3 regions of the Shewanella sp. 10N.261.52.F9 genome follow, and region 2 is predicted to be linked to each of the others. Evidence: predicted binding sites of a transcription regulator. Region 2 holds the regulator's gene; each other region holds the start of a gene.
The links. The regulator sigma-54, encoded in region 2, starts transcription at its own class of promoters, with help from an activator protein. The targets are predictions, from matches to a motif close to GTTGGCACGNNNNTNGNNT.

Region 1 (4,505 bases), on a different contig from region 2:
TCTCAAATAGAACTTAAAATTCATCTTTCGCAAAAATGCTAAGGATATCTTATTGTTATAAAGCACAGCCTTATAAAGGGCAGCTTAAAATAGAAGGAGTGTGACCATATGTCATACCTAGTAAATGGACACGAAATTACCGTTAACTTCCCAGTAGACTCAATTTCAGTCAACAAAACATCAATAGCCTTTACCGACAGTCAAGGCAAAAACAAACAAACCTTTTCGAAGCGTATTGAAGCGCTTAACTTTATGAAATGGTTACTTTCTAGCAACAAGTAAGCTAATTATTTATATACGTAATATCTGACTCTTCGATACACCTCCTCTCACCCGTATCGAATGTTTGTCTTCATAGGCAAACGAATAGGACTGAAACATCTACTCAGCTATTTAGTCGCATTCATTTGGTTTAGGCCGTACCCTTAGTCGGTATCCAGCCTAACCAAATGGAATCAATATCAGTTTTAATATTCCTTTTAACAACATAAATTCCTGAACTGTCGTTAAAGCGCTCTATCATATTTTCGCTGATACCTAGGCAGCATAGTCGCGTTACCTAATAACCCACCTTGATGGATATAAAGCATTGGTTGCTCTAACCCACTATCCAGTAGCTTTTCAACACACATCCAACCTAATGGATCATAGAGTAACTCAAACTCAATCCCAGTCATCAAAAGCTTGTAATACATATTGTAAAAAGGACGATACAACTTACCAAAGTGATACTTTTTGTCGAGTTCAACAATATGCGGATGCATACTTGCATCGCTTACAAGCAGGTTAAACTGTTGCTTCAAATACTGACGGTCACCAACGCAAGCGCAGGTAAAAACTTGGATACCCGGTGCATGCTGTACAAAATATTCATTCAAAAACACCGCCGTTGTACCGGTACCTGAAGGCAAAAAAACTGACAACTGCAGCAAATTATGCGCTTGAGACCAAGTTATGATCTCTTGTGCTAAATGATGTACGCCATATCGCGCGTACTCACAGCGACCACCTTCTGGTACAAACAAACAATCGTCTCGCTCCGGTAGTACTTTTTGCTCAATATACTCAATAACACTGCGTTCTTGCCTGTCGGCCATTTTCGAAATATCAATGATATTTGCGCCATTGGCTACCGCCGCAGCATAGTTACCAACAGTAGAATTAATAACTTGTTCTGCTATATGGTCGACATAAAACTCAAGTTGTACACCTTTTAATTTTGCTAACGCAGACATAGAGTACAGTGAATTAGCCACGGGAGAGCCATGGCCAATCAAAACGGATTTACCTGGGAACTCATTTTCAAGAAAATAAGCAAATTTACGGGCTTTATTACCCGAAAAAGTCTCACTTAATAAATCATCACGTTTAACGAAAATATGCCTACCGTTAAACTCAATACTCTCAACAGGGGAATTTACAAACACAAGCTGCTCACTTAGCGCTGGATCAATGATCGCTTAAATAACTATTATTAGCGCTATTGTAATCACATCGAAGCGATATCGAAATCTCAAAGATGTGAGTCAACCGCCATAAGCACATATTTTATCACCGATTGACTTAAGCTTAGCCTGGCTCTCTGTGGCTCGAATAAATTAACTATGATTAAAGGATAATGAGTAATATCGCTAATAATTAGTAAAAAGTGCTAACTCATTTTTGACAGCACTCTATGAACCCCTTGAGTATCACGCGGTTCTACTTGGCACAAAAATCGCAAGCACTAATAGCAGTTGCCGTAGTGGCAAGAAGAGAAAAAGGAGCCTTAAATGGCTGTATTACGTTTAGTGTTTAATATTGCTTGGTTTATTTTGGGTGGCTTTGTTATGGGCTTAGCTTGGTGGTTAGCAGGTCTGCTGTGCTTTATTAGCATAATAGGCATTCCTTTTGGCCGTGCTTGTTTCGTTATTGGTGAAATGGCATTTTGGCCTTTTGGTCAAGATTCAATGAACCGCCGAGCATTAACTGGTAACAATGATTTAGGTACAGGTGCATTTGGCATGGTAGGTAATATCATCTGGTTCTTATTGTTTGGTATTTGGCTTGCAATTGGTCATATTGCGCATGCCCTAGCATGTGCGGTTACGATTATCGGGATCCCCTTTGCTTTACAGCATTTAAAACTTGCTATCTTAAGTTTAACCCCGATAGGCCAGACTGTAGTCGCAAAAGCCTAATCTTTACTTAAGCGATTAGCACTTAGAAAATCCACCTTTATGTTAGTGCTAATCGTATTTGTTGTTTTTATTAACCTAGGCATCGTTGGTAATGAGTATCAGATAAATTAGTTAATTCAAGTATTACCACTCATCAAAATCAACTATTTATCCATGTTATCTGCGACTATCTTTTGTACATCAATTTTTGCTAAGCCCTGATTAAAACGTTCACGCCATTTGCGACCTGCCTCATTATTCTTAAAGGCGACAAAAAGCTCTTTGTAAGTTAAACGTTTCTTATTTAATTGAAGTTTACCTTTTAAGTGTTTCATATTTGGCTGAGCCAAAATATAAGCTAGCACATGTTCATCAATAATCGCGGCATCAATACGTCCGGTACCCACTTTATTAATATTATGAAGATCCGAAGCAACAGCTTCAAAAGGCTGTGTTCCCTGTGTCACCATGGCATCAAATTCTGATGTATTGATATAATCTTGCACTACGCCAATCGTGTAATGATTTAAATCACTCTGCTGCGTCCAGCTAATAGGGTGAGATTTTTGCTCTACGAGGCCTAAAGCACTGCGGCCCATTGAGTCAGAGAACAGGAACTTTTCTGTTGGATAGGCATATTCAGGTAAGTAACCAAGGTATTTTGAGTCATTTCTTGAGGCCATCCTCACAGCTCGGCTCCAAGGATAAAAATCGACAACCAACGTGTGCCCAACGGCTTCAAGAGCCGCGCGAGCAACGGCGATATATGCGCCTTGATTTTTTAACTGTCCTCCAGAATAAGGAGGCCAATGCAGCGAGGTTAAATAAAGTGTTTCAGCATTTATTACTGATGAAAAACTCAGTACACAAAAGGCACATAAAAACTTAAGTCCCTTGATTAACAACTGTCTTCTATAAACACCATATCTATAGCAAACAATAGCTTGGGCTAACACGTGCTTAATGCCTGCAGTAGAAAATATCTCTTTATTAAATTCATACCAGTCAATCTATATTTAATGTACCTACAGAAGATTTTAGTCAACCTCGCTAATAACGCCAAAATCGCCGGTGTTTAGGTAAATCGCATAAGTAGCTTTCAGCATATGTTAACTAAAATTGGATCGCAGTAATGCAAAGCAAAAGTTTTATCAATAGATGTTAAATTGATAAGTTGATTGGTCGCTTCAATGCGTAAATTGAGGTGAAATGATGAGTCATTATCGCCTATATCAGCAAGCCCCTTTCTTCTTGTTAGTCCTTGTTACAATTAAGTCAAACTTACCGACCGACTTTGATTTACACTAGTAAGTAACTCTGAATAAGCTAATTCCTAACATGAAATTTCTATCAACCAATTAAACATGTAAGTTAATTAAATAACATTTGGTTTAAATAGAACAAGTTAGAAATTAGCCTCTCGAACAGGCTTTTGCACAGGGTTCAAACCCTTGCTTATCTAGGGTAATTAAATAGATAAAGGAAATAATATGCGGAAACTACTAATAACAATAATTGGGGGTAGCCTAACAATACTAGGCGCCGCATTAATTATTCTTCCTGGCCCGGCTTGGTTGCTACTGCCCATTGGCCTTGCAGTGTTAAGTTTAGAGTATACTTGGGCCCGTCATTGGCTAAAGAAAAGTCAAGCTCATATGAATAAAACCGCTCGCTGGCTTGACCGAAAAATACTTATGCGCAAACTAAATAAAAAGTAGTTGTCTTTAAAGTTTATCTTATATCGAGTCTATGAATCGCCTTTACAGAGTTATCCTCAATAAAGTGCAAAGCTCAACACCCAGCCTAACAAACTTAACTGCCACCCTACCTATCATTAGGTAGTAAGTCTGCGATATAGCTCTCATTTAATTAATCCAAATCCACGATAGTCCTAATCGAAACAAAGCGTTATCTTATATTCCTAAACCTCTCTATTATTGCTGCATTGATTTAACCCTATAAAATGTAATGTTTAGTTGAGGCTATTATGAATAAGCTTAATGTAATCTCCATTGCTCTGCTTTCTACTTTATCAATTGGTGCTAACGCGTCTAACGAACCTATCGAAATCATTCCTGCAGCCGTTATCACTAATCCCGAAAAGGTTGAGCTTGGTAAGATGCTATTCTTCGAACCAAGATTGTCGAAATCGGGCTTTATTTCATGTAACTCTTGCCACAACATTTCAACTGGTGGTGTTGATGCGCTACCGACCTCTATTGGCCATAACTGGCAACAAGGTCCAATTAACTCACCAACCGTGCTAAACGCTGAATATGGTCTAGCACAATTTTGGGACGGTCGCGCTAAGGATCTAAAAGAACAAGCCGCTGGACCTATTGCTAA
Region 2 (4,505 bases):
CACGTCACTGGCAACGAATTTGTTATTCAAGGAATGGGGCTATATGCCGACTTGAATGCCCAGAGCGTAAAACTTGTTAGCCAAGTAGAAGGGATCTACGAAGCTAAGTAATACGCCAATATTGAACAACACTTGGGCTGCATCAGCAATACGCTATAGCCGAGTATGAAGGACATTATGAAATACAATCAATCTATCCTTGCAGGCCTATTTTGTCTGTTAAGTTTTAACACTATTGCTAAGGTCGATGATCTGCAGCAAGAAGTAAAAATCGCCGCGGCGAGCCAAGAAGCTGATATAAAAAATAACCAAGTTATTTTCTTCGGCCCAGTAGAAGTTACACAAGGCTCTATTAAGATGAAAGCCGACGAGCTACGTGTATTCTCGAAAGAAGATAAAAGCGGTAAAACATTAGTCGCTACAGGCGCGCCAGCAACTTATACCCAAACTATGGATGATGGCCGTCCTGCAACAGCTAGCGCCAAAGAAATCCGTTATGAATTAGCCACACGCACACTGACTTTAGTGGGTGAGGCAACACTAGAGCAAGACGGCAGCCAAGTTACAGGTAACCGCATCAAGTATAATATCAGTAAGCAGCAACTAATCGCAGAAAGTACTGGCCAAGGAGATGACAGAGTTATCACCATTATTCAGCCTGAAACCTATCAGGAAGAAAAGCCTGAAGCACCAGTACAACAGCAGGAACAATAATGAGCCAAATCACCTTAAAAGCAGCCAATCTAGCTAAAAGCTATAAGAGCCGTGCTGTTGTGCAGGATGTTAGCTTAACCGTAAAAACGGGCCAAATTGTTGGCTTACTTGGACCAAATGGTGCGGGTAAAACAACCACTTTCTATATGGTTGTTGGTCTGGTTCAAAGCGATAAAGGTAAGATTTTTATCGACGATGACGATCTTACTTTAGACCCAATGCACTTACGTGCTCGTAAAGGTATTGGCTACTTACCGCAAGAAGCGAGTATTTTCAGAAAACTGTCTGTACGTGACAACATTATGGCGGTGCTACAAACCCGCAGTGACATCAATAATGAACAACGTGAAGAACAACTCGAACATCTGTTAGAAGAGTTCCATATTACTCACATTCGCGATAGCCAAGGTATGGCACTATCAGGCGGTGAACGACGCCGTGTTGAAATTGCCAGAGCATTAGCAGCCAACCCCAAATTCATCCTATTAGATGAACCTTTTGCCGGTGTTGACCCTATTTCTGTAATTGATATTAAAAAGATTATTGAACAGCTCAAAAACCGCGGTTTAGGCGTACTAATTACCGACCACAATGTGCGTGAAACACTCGATGTTTGTGAGCATGCGTATATCGTGAGTCACGGAAATCTTATTGCCGAAGGTACACCTGCTGAAATCTTAGACAACCAGCAAGTTCGAGCAGTGTACTTAGGTGAACAATTCAGGCTATAGTTAATTCACCATTTGGAAGTTAAAAACTTAATACGGAATACAATTCCAAATAAAATCAATGTATTGAGTTTTTAAGCTTTCTTCGCCAATCAGCGAGCTTTAACGTTTAACTACAGTGTAGGGAATAGCGGTACGATGAAAGCGTCACTCCAGCTCAAAATGGGTCAACAGCTCACCATGACTCCTCAATTGCAACAGGCTATTCGCCTATTGCAACTATCTTCTTTAGAGCTGCAACAAGAGATCCAACAAGCATTAGAATCTAACCCACTACTCGAGTTAGACGAAGAGCAATCAGATGGCGACATGGATAATAGTGACGACCCATCTTCAAACGATTCTAATAGCCTAGAGCGCGACAGCGCTACGGTTGAAACCTCTGATGCATTAACCCAAGATTCCATGCCAGATGACCTGCCAATGGATACAACATGGGACGAAGTCTACACCGTATCGTCTAACTCCAGCTCAGGCGTTAGTCGCGAAGATGATATGCCCTTTCAAGGTGAAACCAGCGAAGGCTTGTACGAACACCTTGAATGGCAAAAAAACCTCACACCGTTTTCTGATAACGATCTTGCAATCGCCACTGCTATTATCGACGCTATTGATGAGCGCGGCTACTTAACCCAAAGCTGTGAAGATATCTTAGAGGCGATGGGCGACCCTGAAACTGAACTAGATGAAGTTGAAGCCGTATTAAAACGAGTACAACACTTTGATCCTATTGGAGTTGCAGCGCGTAATCTGAGTGAGTGTTTGCTGATCCAATTAGCGCAATATGCGGCAGATACCCCGCATATCGACAACGCAAAATTACTTATCAAAGACTATTTAGACTTAATTGCTGGTAGAGATTTCAGGCAATTAATGCGCAAAACAAAGCTTAAAGAAGATGATCTTCGCGAAGCAATTACACTGATCCAAACCCTAAACCCAAGGCCTGGGCTGGCGATTGCGCGCAGTAAAGACGAATATGTTATTCCTGATGTCTCGGTTAGCAAGAAAAAAGGTCGCTGGGTTGTTGAGCTAAACCCTGATTACATGCCTAAAATTAACGTAAACCAACATTATGCCTCGATGGCGCGTAGTACGACTAATCAGGCAGACGGACAGTTTATTCGAGGACATCTGCAAGAAGCAAAGTGGTTTATCAAAAGCCTTGAAAGCCGTAACGACACTTTATTAAAAGTGACTAACTGTATCGTTAAGTTCCAGCAAGGATTTTTCGAATACGGCGAAGAAGCCATGAAACCCATGGTGTTAAATGATATCGCGGAAGCGGTTGAAATGCATGAATCAACCATTTCACGAGTAACCACACAGAAATATATGCATACCCCACGAGGTATCTTTGAACTGAAATATTTCTTCTCTAGCCACGTCGGTACTGACGATGGCGGAGAATGTTCATCGACAGCAATTAGAGCGTTTATTAAGAAGTTAGTCGCAGCTGAAAACCAAAAGAAACCATTAAGCGACAGCAAAATGGCTCAACTTTTGGCAGAACAAGGGATTAAAGTTGCTAGACGTACGATCGCAAAATATCGAGAAGCGATGCTGATCCCCCCCTCAAACCAACGTAAGAGTTTATAACTCAAATTAGGCACTTGGAGGATCGATATATGCAAATCAACCTGACAGGACATCACATCGAAATTACTGAATCTTTGCGCGGCTACGTGCAAGAAAAATTCACAAAGCTTGAACGACATTTCGATCAGATCAATAATGTGCACGTTATTTTGAATGTACAAAAAATGCAGCAGATTGCCGAAGCAAAAATCCACCTGAAAAAAGGGGAAGTATTTGCCACTTCGGAGCATGCAGATATGTATGCTGCAATAGACTCCCTGATAGATAAGCTAGATCGTCAGGTTCTTAAACACAAAGAGAAGCTAACTAAACACTAACGATGGAACTAAGTACCATCCTGCAGCCGGAGTGCACTACCTGCGCCACTCCGGGCAGTAAGAAAAAGGTACTGGAGTTAATCAGTGATATTGCCGCTGTCCAGTACCCTACCCTGTCTTCACAAGAGATCTTTGAAAGTCTATTGGCGAGAGAGAAAATGGGTAGCACGGGTATAGGTAACGGTATAGCGATCCCTCACGGAAGGCTGGCTAATATCGAGCGACCTGTGGCGGTCTTAGTCAAATGCGAAGATCCAATTGCATTTGACTCAATCGATAAAAAGCCCGTTGATATTCTATTTGCCCTATTGGTGCCATCTGAGCAGTGTGAACAGCATTTAGCAACTTTGTCTTCAATGGCAGAAAAGCTTAATGACAAAGCAGTGTTAAAACAGTTGAGAAAAACCAGTAACGAATCAGAACTATATCAAGTCATTACCCAATAATATCTTACTGGGGTCTTTAAATTCGTCGCATAGCGTAAGCTTGCAGCAGTAATTTAAAGGCCTAAGTAATTATTACAGTTATATTATTCTTCTTCATCATCTGCTTAATTTCTTGCTTTAAAGCTTAAAAAAGTTAATCTATATCCATAGATACAAGATTATTACCATATTCAAACATTTAGTTAATTTTCAATCAGGTACCCATACGATGAAGCTTGTTTTAGTCTCTGGTCGTTCAGGTTCAGGCAAATCTGTTTTACTAAGAATGCTCGAAGATCTCGGCTACTACTGTGTCGACAATCTCCCATTGCCTATGATGGGCACACTACTTAACGAACTATCAGGTAATACTAAGTTTGTTGCTATCAGTGTCGACATCCGTAACTTGCCAGAAAGCAAAGACGAACTCGTCAAACATCTTACCTTTTTGCCTAAAGGCATACAGTTACTGAGCTTTTTCTTAAACTCTAGCGATGAAGTACTGCTCAAGCGCTACAATGAAACACGACGCCTTCACCCGCTCTCTCACGACAATGTATCTTTGAAAGAAGCGATTGCATTAGAAGCGCGTTTACTTGAGCCTTTGGCCAATATCGTTGATCACTACATTGATACTTCAAGTCTTAATATTTACGATCTAAACGATCAAGTGCGTGAAATATTAATAGGCAATGTTGATAAACAGTTGATGATCAATTTTG
Region 3 (4,505 bases), on a different contig from region 2:
AAAACCCAGTGACATTTGATACTCAAGGGCATTTTGCATAAATGCTGATTGCTCTTGCTGAATATCAACGGTGTTACCATCACCAGTATCAGGTTGGTTAGGCACTCGGTAACTGACATGTTGCTGAGATAATGCTGCTAAATCAAAGTGCTTACTATCGCTTTTAGCCATAGTAAGTCCCGACTGTTGCGACTTGGCTGCGTTGATGGCTTTGGTAAAATCCACATCACGCGCTTTATAATTTGGCGTATCAGCATTAGCTATATTTGAAGACAATACTTCAGCACGCTGAGAACGGATCCCCAAAGTGTGTTGATGTATGCCTAATGCTTTGTCAAAACTAATCGCCATAAAATTGCCTCCTCAGCTCTATGGCTAAAACAAAGCAATACTTGTGCCAAAACATTAAATAATAAGAAAGGTTTAGTGAGTCATCGCAGCTGAAATAAAAATCGTGCTGAAAAGTACAGCAAAAAGGCAATAAAAAACGCGCCTAAGAGCGAGGCGCGTTATTAATAACGTTGATCTTACGTTAAGAAGACATCAAGATTTTTTTTGATAATAAATGCCGGGGTTACAGCGCACCATATCAAATTCATCAGACAAGCCTGCAATAGACTCCGATGCACCTAGAAACAATATGCCGTTCGGATTTAAAGCGGCAGCAAATTGCCGCAATATCTTTCGCTTTGCCTCTGGAGAAAAGTAAATCAAAACATTGCGGCAAAAAATAATATCAAACTTGCCCAGAAGCGTATAACTTTCAAGCAAGTTATGAGCTCTAAAGTTCACCAAGCGCTTTACGTTAGACTTAATCACCATGTTGCCTGAGGGTAAAGCATCAAAAAACTGACGTTTACGTTCATCAGACAAACCACGACCGAGTGCAAGGTTGTCATATTCGGCATTTTTGCAACGTTCAAGCATCGATGGTGACAAATCAGTAGCCAAGATACTTGCACTGCAAGGCAAACTTCCCGGTTTGCGTTGTTGGTGTTCTAAAATACTCATCGCCAATGAATACGGTTCTTGCCCCGACGAGCATGCTGCAGACCAAATCTTCACTGGACGGCCTAGTCGGCTAAACGTCGGTAAAATTGAATTAGATAATAGTTCAAATGGGTAACGGTCACGGAACCATAAAGTTTCATTAGTCGTCATGGCATCAATTACCTCTGTGCGTAATTGACGCTCAGTCGGTTTCATCGAATGTTTCACCACATCAGACAAAGAGGGTAAGTTATACTTCCCCATTAGCGGTGCTAATCGGCTGCGCACCAAATACTGCTTATTTTCTCCCAGCACAATACCGCTGTGCTGCTCTAAGAATAATCTAAATTGATTGTACTCATTCTCAGCGAGAGATTTATTCGACACTCTTATATCCTAATTAATTTTAAACAAACCGCATTAAGCTAAACTGCATTGGCAATAGTCAAAAAACGAACGCAGCGTTATACCTTAGCAGCGCCTGAAACACAAGTAACACCGCGTCTCATCACCGCTCAAGGTGGGATAATTATAAACTTAAGTGCTTGTTTACAGCGGCCGCTAACTCATCAGGATTAAATTTCGCGATAAAGTCGTTGGCGCCAACTTTTTGCACCATTGCTTGGTTGAACACCCCGCTTAAAGAAGTGTGGAGTACCACTTTAATATTCTTAAGCTTTGGATCATCTCGAATTTCAGCGGTTAAAGTATAACCATCCATTTCAGGCATTTCGATATCAGAAATAATCAATGGGATCTCTGTCGACACATCATCAAGCTCTGTCGCTATCGCTCGCAGTTTATCTAACGCTTCTTTACCATCTTTTGCTGTATCGATTTGCAAATTAAGTGAGGTTAACGCACGGATGATTTGTTTGCGCGCTACTGACGAGTCATCTATCACCATAATGTGATAATGCTTTTCACGATCAATAGTTAATGCATCATCCAATTCTTTACTGGTATTGGTATTAACCGGAGATATTTCATCAAGAATTTTCTCAACATCTAAAATCTCAACCAACTCATTGTCAATTTCTGTCACCGCAGTCAAATAAGATAGCTTACCTGCGCCTTGTGGCGGAGGCATAATAGCTTCCCAGTTCATATTAATAATTCGTTCAACAGAGCTAACTAAAAAGCCCTGAATGCTGCGGTTATACTCTGAAATAATGATAAAGCTATTAGCGATGTCTTCAATCGGACGACCACCCGTTGCCGCACTTAAATCGATGACAGAAATAGTCATACCCCGCACATGGGCGATACCACGCACTTTAGAGTTAAGCTTAGGTAAGTTTGTCAAAGGTGGGCATTGCAGCACCTCTTTCACTTTAAAAACGTTAATTCCGAATCGTTGACGTCCATTAAGTTTAAATAACAATAACTCAAGGCGATTTTGCCCAACCAGTTGAGTCCGTTTGTTTACTGATTCAAGAATATTCGACATACAATTTTTGCCCTGTACCTACTTCTATAGGCTTATATCTGTTTCATTAAAATGATGTTACGACTGCAGCTATAAAGTGGCTTACCAGCCTCCCTTTCACACTGAAATACCTTTTAGGCATACTACTTGCTTATATAGCGACACCTGAGCAAGTCACACTCTTTAAGTCAAACTAATGACGCTCACTGATGCAAAAGGATAAAGATGACTGCAGTCCCAAAAACTACAAAATTTAGCCGTATTCTAACGAATCAAACGACTGCATTCATTAGGAATTTGTACTTATGCCCGCTTTTAGTTGCGCTTTTGGTACCTACTCAGGTATTTGCAACTGCGCAGGCCAGTATTCCTTCTATATCGACCATTTCTCGATTAGCTATAGCCGCTGTAGAAGAAAAAATAGAAGCGCCTGAAAAAGCAAAAATTCAAATTACTCCCCAAAGTCTAGATACCCGAGTAAACCTCCCCAATTGTTACCCACCTATTAAGGCTGAAATTGCCAGTAACCGTGCCATTAGACGCAACAATACCGTAAAAATTAGCTGTAACAGCCCTGACTTAAGTTACCCTTGGCAAATATTTCTATCAGTCAAAGTCGATATCATGTACCCGGTTGTCGTGGCAAAATCGACCATGGGGCCAGGAGATTTACTTTCTGGCGGTGATGTGGCAATTGAATATATCGAACAAGCCAGTTTACGAGGTCACCAATTTGAATTCGTTGAAGATGTTGTCGGTGCAAGGTTAAAAAGACGCGTAGTGCCTGGACAACCTATATTTGCTAATCAGCTGTGCATTATTTGCAAAGGCGACAGCGTATCTATATACGCTCGCTCTGAAAACTTTCAAATTAAAACCGTAGGTGAAGCGCTACATGATGGCAATGTGGGTGACAAAATAAGAATTAAGAATAGCCATTCTCACAAAAATCTCGACGCTCGAGTGACTGGCGTTGGCCAAGTTGAAGTAAGAATGTAAAATAAATCTAAAGTAATGAGTTAGGCCGCCGATATGGTGTGTAAGAAACTCTCTTTAATAAATGTTGGATCTCAAAATGGCTATTGATATTAAACAAGTAAACCCTCACGCTAATACTCGTATTAGTACAGGAACAAGTGCTAAAGGTACCCCTGCGCAAACGGCATCAACCAATGCCGCGCCAACGCCGCAAAAAAGCGACTCGGTGTCAATTACACCACAAGCGCAACAAATTCAAAATGTTCAAACTAAGATGGCCGATATGCCAGAAATCGATCAAAAGAAAGTAGACGCGATTAAAGCGGCTATTGCCGAAGGGCGTTACAAAATCGATCCAGAAAAGCTTGCAAGTAACATTGCTAGTTTGGAAAATGACCTTAAAGACTTAGATTAAGCTCAGTTAAGCATAATCGGTCTCAGCTACGAACTCATTAGAGCGAAAAAACAAGGCCAATATGACAAATCTCTCTCAACTTTTAAGCTCACAACACCAAGTGTTGACTGAGCTAAATGCAGTGATTAGCCAAGAAAAGCAAGCATTGCATGCGCAGCAAGCCGATGCATTGCTGGCATTAGCTAGCACTAAGGCTAATTTACTGACAAGCCTAAAACAAAATGATGAGATGATTGCTACCCAGCCAGATATTGCATTACTCAAAACCGATGCGGAGCTTGTCGCGCAAGTGAGTAACGCTAAAGACTTATTAGCGCAATGTCAGCAGCTTAACGCTGAGAATGAATCGTTAATTGAATTAAGTTTAGCCAGCTTAAACCGATTTTCTCAAGCTTTGCAAACTAGCAGAAATGCATCAAGCTTAACTTATGACGGCAAAGGTAAAACCTCAAGCATTTCAACTTTAGGTAGTAACCTTAAAGCCTAGCGCTAAGATAAATAATAAAAAGCCGACATATGCAATGTCGGCTTTTTATTGTTTAATCCCCCCCTCCCCGAATGAAGAAAGATATCAGAGACTCTTTTACTTAAAAATAAGTCACTGTCTTCACTCGTTGAGAGCGGTTTTGTTGCTGATACAGCGCCCAAACCTGCTCAAAATCCAATTCAAGTTCAGTAACGTAATGCTCTCCA

Region 1: AB4298_RS03555 (YccF domain-containing protein) is a predicted target of sigma-54. The motif match lies at 1,705-1,723, and genes of this name have one in related genera.
Region 3: flgA (flagellar basal body P-ring formation chaperone FlgA) is a predicted target of sigma-54. The motif match lies at 2,554-2,572, and genes of this name have one in related genera.

Annotation. Positions count from the first base shown of each region.
Region 1 is NZ_JBFRNX010000004.1:136,843-141,347, forward strand. It holds gene AB4298_RS03545 (hypothetical protein) at 109-282, shown strand; gene AB4298_RS03550 (pyridoxal-phosphate dependent enzyme) at 507-1,427, opposite strand; gene AB4298_RS03555 (YccF domain-containing protein) at 1,773-2,180, shown strand; gene AB4298_RS03560 (substrate-binding periplasmic protein) at 2,324-3,064, opposite strand; gene AB4298_RS03565 (PGPGW domain-containing protein) at 3,650-3,877, shown strand; gene AB4298_RS03570 (cytochrome-c peroxidase) at 4,147-4,505, shown strand, end outside.
Region 2 is NZ_JBFRNX010000021.1:65,975-70,479, forward strand. It holds gene lptC (LPS export ABC transporter periplasmic protein LptC) at 1-111, shown strand, start outside; gene lptA (lipopolysaccharide transport periplasmic protein LptA) at 178-714, shown strand; gene lptB (LPS export ABC transporter ATP-binding protein) at 714-1,445, shown strand; gene AB4298_RS13555 (RNA polymerase factor sigma-54) at 1,581-3,041, shown strand; gene hpf (ribosome hibernation promoting factor) at 3,071-3,358, shown strand; gene ptsN (PTS IIA-like nitrogen regulatory protein PtsN) at 3,361-3,804, shown strand; gene rapZ (RNase adapter RapZ) at 4,013-4,505, shown strand, end outside.
Region 3 is NZ_JBFRNX010000028.1:68,574-73,078, forward strand. It holds gene flgB (flagellar basal body rod protein FlgB) at 1-351, opposite strand, end outside; gene AB4298_RS17940 (CheR family methyltransferase) at 544-1,383, opposite strand; gene AB4298_RS17945 (chemotaxis protein CheV) at 1,520-2,440, opposite strand; gene flgA (flagellar basal body P-ring formation chaperone FlgA) at 2,645-3,418, shown strand; gene flgM (flagellar biosynthesis anti-sigma factor FlgM) at 3,495-3,812, shown strand; gene AB4298_RS17960 (flagellar protein FlgN) at 3,874-4,299, shown strand; gene AB4298_RS17965 (LPP20 family lipoprotein) at 4,400-4,505, opposite strand, start outside.